Regions from separate parts of the Pseudarthrobacter sp. B4EP4b genome, predicted to be linked through region 2. Evidence: riboswitches for the same ligand, from Rfam matches in the RefSeq annotation. Region 2 holds a riboswitch; each other region holds the start of a gene.
The links. Region 2 has a riboswitch for thiamine pyrophosphate ahead of thiD (bifunctional hydroxymethylpyrimidine kinase/phosphomethylpyrimidine kinase). Riboswitches for the same ligand answer to the same signal wherever they lie in the genome.
Positions count from the first base shown of each region.

Region 1: linked by a shared signal. The riboswitch ahead of FNL14_RS17340 (ECF transporter S component) and the one ahead of thiD (bifunctional hydroxymethylpyrimidine kinase/phosphomethylpyrimidine kinase) in region 2 are both predicted to bind thiamine pyrophosphate.
Region 3: linked by a shared signal. The riboswitch ahead of thiC (phosphomethylpyrimidine synthase ThiC) and the one ahead of thiD (bifunctional hydroxymethylpyrimidine kinase/phosphomethylpyrimidine kinase) in region 2 are both predicted to bind thiamine pyrophosphate.

Region 1 is NZ_VHIJ01000047.1:7,181-10,428, reverse strand. Features, by position in the region: gene FNL14_RS17355 (DUF4383 domain-containing protein) at 47-559, opposite strand; gene FNL14_RS17350 (hypothetical protein) at 640-849, opposite strand; gene FNL14_RS17345 (heme-degrading domain-containing protein) at 895-1,437, opposite strand; TPP riboswitch at 1,511-1,651, shown strand; gene FNL14_RS17340 (ECF transporter S component) at 1,711-2,334, shown strand; gene FNL14_RS17335 (ABC transporter ATP-binding protein) at 2,334-3,248, shown strand, end outside.
Region 2 is NZ_VHIJ01000054.1:39,875-43,122, forward strand. Features, by position in the region: gene thiD (bifunctional hydroxymethylpyrimidine kinase/phosphomethylpyrimidine kinase) at 145-1,680, opposite strand; TPP riboswitch at 1,688-1,785, opposite strand; gene FNL14_RS18775 (Rne/Rng family ribonuclease) at 1,973-3,248, opposite strand, start outside.
Region 3 is NZ_VHIJ01000010.1:73,267-76,514, reverse strand. Features, by position in the region: gene FNL14_RS04370 (amidohydrolase family protein) at 91-1,173, opposite strand; TPP riboswitch at 1,256-1,363, shown strand; gene thiC (phosphomethylpyrimidine synthase ThiC) at 1,358-3,202, shown strand; gene FNL14_RS04360 (alpha/beta fold hydrolase) at 3,189-3,248, opposite strand, start outside.

The DNA of each region.
Region 1 (3,248 bases), on a different contig from region 2:
GGCGTGCGGCGCTGCTGCGTCGTCGACAGCGGGTTTCGGTGGGCGTTCAAGTCTGGTTGTGCTCGTCCGGGTTCCGGGCCGGGCGGTCCATGCCCTGGCTGCCGGGAAAGGACTTATCGCCGGGAACGGTCTTTGGCGACAGCAGGACGGCAAGGGCGATCATGGCCAGGCCCAAGGCCAGGTGCAGCCAGTTGTCCGCATTGTTTTCGGGAAGGAAGTTTGCCGGCAGGTCATCGCCCATCAGCAGGCCGTACAGCCAGAGGAAGAGGTAGGCGACGCCCCCGTAAATGAGGAAGTTCCGTCCCTGCCGGTGCGTTCTGGCCATCACCAGCCCCGCAATAGCTGTCGCTAAATGGACGGCATTGTGCAGCACCGACACTCGGAAAACGCCGAACAGCTCTGCTTTAGAGCCGGGTCCGGCGAAGCCCAAGGAATCGAAATTATCGGTAATGCCAGGAATGAATCCCAACATCCCCAGCAGCAGGAAGACGATGCTCGTGGCAAGGGTGGCCTTCTGCAGGCCCGTCCTCGCGTCGGTGCCGCGGGTGCTGACCGCCATATGCTGTACTCCTCAAAAGCCGGGAACAACATAGTAAGCATGATTACTAATAAATGCTAAGCACGCTTCCTACCCGGAGTTCACTCCTCCGGGTTGTTCCAGGCGTAGGGGTTGGCGTGGTGCCCGCCGTGGCGGCCCTGCTCATACCCCTGTTGCCAGGCCTTCCCGACGGCGGCCACAAGTTCTGCGAGCAGGGGATAGTAGGGATGGTCCGGGCCAATGTAGATCATCTCGTCCTCGGCTTTGTCCACCGCCGCCCGCACCTGGTTCTCCCCCAACGGACTGCTCACGATGCCCCTCCCCGTCGCCGGAACTTTGCAGCTTCGAACGCTGCGTCAGTGAGCACCCATCGAACCAAGGACTTCGCGCAGGGCCTGCACCACCAGGTTGTGGTCCTGCACCTGGGGCAGCCCCGAAACGGTCACGGTTGCCACGGCGCCCACATCTGCGACGTAGACCGGAAAGGAGCCCCCGTGGGCCGCATACCGGCTTTGGTCGAACCAGGCGTGGTCCTCGATCCTGCCGCCGCCGAGCCGTCCGCGCAGCCCCACCAGCAGGGACGGCACCTCATACCGTGCGGCGGTGCGCTTTTTGGCCCGGATCCAGAACTCGTTGTCCGGAGTGGCGCCCGGCAGGGCCACATGGAAGAGGACCTGGTCGCCCTTGGTGATGTCGATGGCGATGGGGAGCTGGTCCTCCTTGCCCAGTTCCACCAGCAGGAGCCCCAGGTTCAGGGCGTCGTCCATCGAAAACCGGGGGAACTGGAGCTCGCGGATTTCGCCCTCTATCCGCGCGATGAGGGCCTGCAGGGAGCCCTCAGGCTGGGTGTCATCGGAATCGGGATCGAACTCAGTCATATCCGGCGCATTGGCAGTCATGGCCCACAATCTACCCCTCCTCCGGTGTAAACTGGACCACGCCCAGCAGGGCTATTTATCTACCCACAGAATCAATTAACGACAGGGGAGCGCCGCCGTCGGGCATCACTGGCCATGCCAGGATCCGCAGGTGGGCGCTGAGAGTGCGGACAGCCGCAGACCCTCGAACCTGATCCGGTTAGTACCGGCGCAAGGGAGTCGAGTTCTCGAAGTCCGGCAACGGCAGTCAGTGCCTTTGCCGCACTTTCCCCTCCTGTTCCTCAGGAGGATCACATGGCAACAACAGCAGTAAAGAAGACCACCAGTAGGTCCTGGCGCGTCGTGGACATTGTGGTGGCGGCCCTGATCGCCGTCGCCGGCGGCGTCATCTTCTGGGCCTGGTCCCAGGGGGCTGCCGCAGTCTCGGCCCCCATGAACGCCGTCTATCCGCCCCTGACCGGCCTGATCGCCGGCGGCTGGATGATTCCGGCCGTGCTGGGCATGCTCATCATCCGCAAGCCGGGCGCCGCGCTGTTCTGCGAAACCGTGGCCGCCACCGGCGAGCTGCTGATGGGGTCGCAGTACGGTGCCTCCGTGCTGTTCTCCGGCTTTGTCCAGGGCTTGGGCGCAGAGATCATCTTCGCCATCTTCGTGTACAGGAAGTTCAACCTGCCGGTGTCGCTGCTGGCCGGTGCCGGGGCGGGCCTGTTCTGCGGCCTTAACGACTCTTTCGCCCCATGGGGCTGGAACATCGCGTACTCGGGCGGGGACAAGCTGGCGTACATCATCTTCACGGCAGTCTCCGGCGCCATCATTGCCGGGGCACTGTCCTGGATCGCCACGCGCGGGCTGGCGAAGACCGGAGTCCTGGGCTCGTTTGCCTCGCGGAAGGCAGCAACGGAGCCAGTCTTCTCCTGATGACCGCTCCATCCCATTCCGGGGCGCCGGCTGCGGTGCGTCCGGCAGCCATCAGCGCCCGCGGTTGGGGCTGGCGGCATGCCGGACGGGCCAAACCCGCGGTCCGAGCCCTTGATCTGGACATCCAGCCGGGGGAGCGTGTGCTGCTCCTCGGCCCTTCCGGGGCGGGCAAGTCCACCCTCCTCCATGCCCTGGCGGGGGTCCTGGGCGATGTTAACGACGACGGCGAGGCCGGCGAATCCGACGAGTCCGGTTCGCTGCTGGTTGACAGTGCCTCCCCGCGGGAGCAGCGAGGCCGCGCCGGCCTGATGCAGCAGGATCCGGAGACGCAGGTGGTCCTGTCCCGGGTAGGTGACGACGTCGCCTTCGGCGCAGAGAACCTTGCGGTGCCCCGCGATGAAATCTGGACGCGCGTGCACGAGGCGCTCGACGACGTCGGCCTGTCCCACCTGCCGCTGGACCACCCGACGTCGGCCCTGTCCGGCGGGCAGAAGCAGCGGCTGGCGCTCGCCGGCATCCTTGCCATGCGGCCCGGGCTGATCCTCCTCGACGAGCCGACAGCCAACCTGGACCCTGCCGGGGTGCTGGAGGTCCGCGATGCCGTGGCGCGCTGCCTGGACAAAACCGGGGCAACCCTGGTGGTGGTGGAGCACCGGGTGTCCGTGTGGAAGGACCTGGTGGACCGGATCGTGGTGCTGCAGCCGGGTTCGTCCACGGAGTCCGCAGTGCTTTTGGACGGTCCGCCGGACCAGGTGCTCAGCGAGGCCAGGAGCATGCTCATTGCGGCCGGTGTCTGGGTGCCGGGCTACGTTCCGGAAACCAGGCAGCGCGCGGAGGGCCCGGTGCCCGGGACCGGCGACCTTCTCCTCGCCGCCGAGGAACTGGCGGTTTCGCGGGCACGGGCCCGCCGCAAG
Region 2 (3,248 bases):
CACCGAAGATCTAGATTACGCTAATTTTGTCTTCGGCCGCAAATGAGGCTGGTTCCCGGCGGGTTGCTGTGATAGGCACCACAGTCCAGGTCCGGCGTCCGCACCCTGCCCCACCATAGTACCGGCCCGCACGCCGGCGGTTGTTCAGGCGTGCAGGCGCGGCGCGTCAAAGAAGTCCACTTCCAGCCGGCACGACTGCTTGAACGCCGCAATCATCGCGTCCCTGTCAGCCGCCGAGGCGTTGCGTCCCGCCTCATCCACAATGGCAATGGCCTGGCGGGTGGCGGCGGCGAAGCCCTCATCAGCGTAGGTGCGCAGCCAGGCAGCGTATGGGTGCCCGGCAGGTTCGCCGGCGGCGAGGAACTGGGCGTGCAGGGATGCACCAACCTCTGCGTACAGCCAGAAGCAGGGCAGGACCGCTGCGGCCAGCACTGCATAACTGCCCGACGCCGAAGCCGCGGTCAGGTGGTCAACGTAAGACTTCGTTACCGGGCCAAGTTCCGGCCGGACGGCGCGGGTGCTCAGCCAGGAGCGGTGAAGTTCCGACTCGACCTCCAGGCACTGGCTGGCAGACCCGGCCCAGAAGAGCTGTTCTGCCTCGGTGGGCGCCAAGGCACTCGCCCGGGCCAGCACCCGTGAATAGCCGTTGAGGTAGATGGCGTCCTGCGCAAGGTAGTACGCGAACTCCTGCTCCTGAAGGCTGCCGGAGACCAGGCCGCGGATGAAGTCCAGGGCGTAGATATCCTCCAGGTCCGGCTGGGCCTCACTCCAGAGCCGGGCGGCGAAGCTGCCTTCGGAGGGAATCGGCGGCAGGTGGTGGAAGTGGTGCACCGGGCCGTTGCCGGTTCCCACCTCCAACGTTCCGGAGGCTTCCAGCGCGCCTGCCAGCCACGGCTTGACCTCACGGAGTGACGCTTCCCAGTCCCCCAGCCGCGCTTGGGCAGTAGCCATCGCGGAGGACAGCGAACAGCCGGTCCCGTGGCTGTTCCGGGTTTCCACCCGCTCTCCGGGCAGCACCACAATGTCACTGGACAGCAGGCCCGCGGTGTTGACCAGGGCATCCGGGCACTCGCTGCCGTCCAGGTGGCCGCCCTTGACCAGCACGGTGGCCCCGGTAGCCGCGGAGAGGGCGCGTCCCTGTTCCAGGGCTCCCGCCCAGTCCTCCTGCACCTCGCCGCCCACCAGCATGGCGAGTTCAATGAGGTTGGGGGTGATGAGGTGGGCCAGCGGCAGGAGTCCGCGCAGCGCGGCTTCGGCGGACTCCTGCAGGAGCCGGTCCCCGCTGGTTGCCACCATCACCGGGTCCAGGACCACGACGGCGGGCCGGACCTTGCGCAGCCAGTCCCCCACCGCTTCGATCACCTCGGCACTGCCGAGCATTCCGATCTTGACGGCATCGATGCCGATGTCGTCGCTGACGGCATCCAGCTGCGCAGCCAGGAAATCGGCCGGCGGAACGTGAACGGACCGGACGCCATGGGTGTTCTGGGCCGTAAGGGCCGTGATGGCGGCCATTCCATAGCCGCCGAATGCCGCAATGCTTTTGAGGTCGGCCTGGATGCCGGCTCCCCCGGACGGATCAGAACCGGCAATGGACAGGACCCGTGGCACAGGGCGGCCAGGCGTCGCGTGCGCAGGGAAGAAGGCCGCGGAGACGGATGTTGGGGTGGCAGCGGGTATTGCAAGAGTCGCAGACAAGAGACATCCCTTCGCCGGTGCTAGCCGGACAGGTTCAACGGGTGTGGATCTCAGCCGGCTCTCTGCGCGGCACCCCGTGTCGGTTCCCCAGCCTAGCTTTTTTGGCCGGTGCAGGCCGAAGGTGACACATTGCGACCCGTCTGAACTGTCTTCCTGAACCCTGAACTGTCTTCCTGAACCTTGGAACTGTTCGGCAGAAGGTATGGCAATGCCCGGCCGGCCACTGGTGTGGCTGGCCGGGCATTGCCTGCTGATTGTCAGCGCTGTTTGCTCCCTAGAGCTCCGAGGCCGGGACCCCTACGCCCAGGATGATGGGCGCTTCGGCCGCCTTGGCTGCCGGCTTTTCGGCGCCCGCGCTTCCGGTGCCAGCCGGCTGGGGGGCCTTCGCCTCATGGGAGTGGCCCGTGCCGGCCGGAGCAACGTTCTCGTGCTGCTCCACGGTGGTTTCGTTTGCAGCACCCTGGGCGCGGCTGGCGCTGCGGTGGCGCCGGGGCCGGCGCTGCCGCGTCTGCTCGAGCGTGTGGTCGCTGTAGTCCTTCTCCGGTGCCTCAGCGCGCTGGGGAGCGGGCTGGGACTGCTGCGCCGGCGCCGCCTGTTCAGCCCGCGGGTTCTGCTCGTGCACCTGCTCAGGTTCAGCCTGCTCCTGCCGCGCTTCAGTGTCCGGCTGGGCTTCCGGTTCCGTGGCCGGCTGGCCAAGGTGGGCGAACGCTTCGGCGAGCCGGTCCAGGGTCAGTGCCGGCCGGGGCTGCTGTTCCTCCGCGTGCTCCACAAACGGCAGTACCACCTTCTCGCCGCCGAAGGTCAGCACGGCAGCCGGACGGGTATCGGCGTCGCGCTTTTCAGCAGCCGGTGCGGGAGCGGGCTGCTCCCCGGCCGCCTGCTTGGCTGCCGCCACCTCGTCGTCATGCAGGTGCGCTGCGTGCGCAGCGGCGGCGATGTTGGCCAGTGCCAGCCTGGTGGCTTCTGCCTTGGCGTGCCGTTCAGCGTCCGAGGGGTCGGGGTGCACGGTGTGGATCTGCACGGCAGCAGCAGGCGCTGCTTCGGGCTGCTGGCCGCCGCGGCCCCGGCGCCGCTTCCGGTCGGGGCGGGCACCGGGCTGGTTGTTGTCCGGGCGCAGGCTGTCAGGGCGGTGGCCTTCATTGCGCGCTTCGGGGCGGCTGTCAGCACGCTGGACGTGGTGCTCGGCGGCCACGATGTTGGCGCGGCGGTGCTCCACGGGGTCGTCGTGGGTGACCACGCCGCGGCCTGCGCACGCTTCACACTGCTCGCCGAACACTTCGAGCAGGCCGGTGCCCATCCGCTTGCGCGTCATCTGGACCAGACCCAGCGAGGTGACCTCGGCCACCTGGTGCTTGGTGCGGTCGCGTCCCAGGCATTCCACCAGGCGGCGCAGCACAAGGTCGCGGTTGGATTCGAGGACCATGTCAATGAAGTCGATGACGATGATGCCGCCGATATCGCGCAGCCGGAGCTGGCGGACCACTTCCTCCGCGGCCTCGAGGTTGTTTTTGGTCACCGTCTCTTCGAGGTTTCCGCCGCTGCCGGTGAAC
Region 3 (3,248 bases), on a different contig from region 2:
TGCTGGGGCCCGTCGGGTTGGTGGGCCTGTCACTATTAAAATTACTTGAAGCTTCAATTTATTCCAAGCAGTTTTCAGGTTATCCGTGTCTCAGCGGACGACGCGCCCGCCCAGCACCACATGGGCCAACTCCTGCACCGTTTCCGGAACCTGCCGCGGATCCTCCCGGCAGAGTACGACGTCGGCCCGGGCACCTTCCTCGAGCGCGTCAACACCCAGCCACTTCCGGGCGCCCCAGCAGGCGGCGTCAAGGGCGGCGGCCACAGGCAGGCCTGCATGGTGGAGGGCCAGGATTTCATCACCGATCCGACCGTGGCGGATGACGCTGCCGGCATCCGTTCCGGCGTAGATCTTCACTCCGGCGTCGAAGGCCTCCAGCACCCGCTCCGCCCGCCGTTCCCACAGGGCACGCATATGGGCCGCATACCGCGGGAACTTGGGCTCCGCCTGCGCGGCTATGTCAGGGAAAGTGGCGATGTTGATGAGGGTGGGCACCATGGCAACACCCTGCTCCACGAACCGCGGAAGGTGCCGCGGCAACAGTCCGGTGGCGTGTTCGATGCAGTCAATGTCCGCGTCCAGCATCTGGTCCAGTGTTTCTTCGGCGAAGCAGTGCGCGGTGATCCTGGCACCTTCGTCGTGCACGGCCTGGACGGCGTCCTTGACGACGGCGGCAGGGAACGACGGCGCCAGGTCGCCGGCGCCGCGGTCGATCCAGTCCCCTACGAGCTTGACCCAGCCGTCGCCGTCGCGGGCCTGCTTCCGGACGGCTTCCACCAGGCCGTCGGGCTCGACTTCCTCGGCGAAGCCGCGGAGGTACCTGCGGGTCCGGGCGACATGCCTGCCGGCGCGGATCAGCAGCGGCCCGTTGCGGCTGCCCTGGAGGAAGCGGGTGTCTGCGGGGGAACCTGCGTCCCTGACCAGCAGCGTGCCCGCATTCAGGTCGGTCCTTGCCTGCTCTCCCGCCGTCGCTTCGTCAACGGCGCCACCGGTTCCCAGGCCGATATGGCAGTGGGCGTCAACGAATCCCGGCAGCACCCAGCCATCAAGGATCCTGTCCGGTTCCGCCGCCGGCCGCCGGAAGGTCAGCCTGCCGTCCACGGACCACAGCCCGCGTGCCTCGGTGTCCGGCCCGGTCAGGACGGCGCCGTTGAACTGGATGATCTCTGCCATGGATCTGCCTCGCTTTCCCGCCCGGACAGGCTAGCACCACCGGATGTGACACGGCCCTTCCGAAACAGCTGTGGTAGCTTCTTGGTGACCACACGGGTGCCCTTGCAGGGGCTGAGATCGGGCTGACGCAGCCTGCGACCGTTGAACCTGTCCGGGTAATGCCGGCGAAGGAAGTGAGTATTCCTTGAGTACACCAAATGCACAGCTCAACCCTGCCCAAATTCAGTCCGGCGGCCTGTCCGAAGGCCAGGACCAGCCACCCGTCACGCAGTCGCTGAAGTCCCATTCCCTGGCGTTTGTCGAAGATGCGGCGGCCGGGATACGGGTGCCGGTCACGGAAATCGAGCTGGCGGATTCACCGAACGGCCAGCCCAACGGGCCGTTCCGCGTCTACCGGACCGCCGGGCCCGGCAGTGATCCCGTCCGCGGCCTCACGCCATTCCGGGCTGAGTGGATAGCAGCGCGTGCGGACACGGAAGCTTACGGCGGCCGCGGGCGGAACCTGCTCGACGACGGACGCTCGGCTGTCCGCCGCGGTGCGGCCAGCGCCGAGTGGAAGGGCGCGCGGCCGGTGCCCCGCCGCGCCGTCGACGGCAGGACCGTAACCCAGATGCACTACGCCCGGCAGGGCGTGGTCACCCCGGAGATGCGGTTTGTGGCCCTGCGGGAGAACTGCGACGTCGAGCTGGTCCGAAGTGAAATTGCTGCCGGCCGGGCCATCATTCCCAACAACATCAACCACCCCGAATCCGAGCCGATGATCATCGGCAAGGCATTCCTGGTGAAGATCAACGCGAACATCGGCAACTCGGCCGTCACCAGTTCCATCGCCGAGGAAGTGGACAAACTGCAGTGGGCCACCCAGTGGGGCGCGGACACGGTGATGGACCTGTCCACCGGCGACGACATCCACACCACCAGGGAATGGATCATCCGCAACTCCCCCGTGCCGATCGGAACCGTTCCCATCTACCAGGCACTCGAGAAGGTCAACGGCGAAGCCAATGCCCTGACCTGGGAAATTTTCCGCGACACCGTGATCGAACAATGCGAGCAGGGTGTGGACTACATGACCATCCACGCCGGGGTACTGCTCCGGTACGTGCCCCTGACGGCCAACCGCGTAACGGGCATCGTGTCCCGCGGCGGTTCGATCATGGCCGGCTGGTGCCTGGCGCATCACCAGGAGAACTTCCTCTACACACACTTTGACGAACTCTGCGAAATCTTCGCCCGGTACGACGTCGCCTTCTCCTTGGGTGACGGACTGCGGCCCGGGGCCACGGCGGACGCCAACGATGCGGCGCAGTTCGCCGAACTGGACACGCTGGCTGAGCTCACGCAGCGGGCATGGGAATACGACGTGCAGGTGATGGTGGAAGGCCCCGGCCACATTCCGTTCCACCTGGTGCGCGAAAACGTGGAGCGCCAGCAGGAACTGTGCAAGGGTGCCCCGTTCTACACACTGGGGCCGCTGGTCACCGACGTGGCCCCCGGCTATGACCACATCACCTCGGCCATCGGCGCCACCGAGATCGCCCGCTACGGCACCGCCATGCTGTGCTACGTCACGCCGAAGGAACACCTGGGCCTGCCCAACAAGGATGATGTTAAAACCGGAGTGATCACCTACAAGATCGCTGCCCACGCTGCGGACCTCGCCAAGGGCCACCCCGGCGCGCACGAACGCGACGACGCCCTGTCCAAGGCACGGTTCGAGTTCCGCTGGCGCGACCAGTTCGCGTTGTCCCTGGACCCTGTGACGGCCGAGGCGTTCCATGACGAAACGTTGCCGGCGGAACCGGCCAAGACGGCGCACTTCTGCTCCATGTGCGGCCCCAAGTTCTGCTCGATGCGGATCAGCCAGGACATCCGGGACGAGTATGGTTCAGCGGCGGCGCAGGCGGCACTGGCTGATGCCGCGGCAGGGATGCGCGGAAAGAGCGAGGAGTTCCTGGCGGCCGGCGGCAAGGTTTACCTTCCGGAACTGAGCGTTCCCGCCGGAAGCCAGGGCGTCAGGACGCCCTAGGTGACTGGATCCTGCTCACATCCCGGATAAAGGACCGCAGGATGCG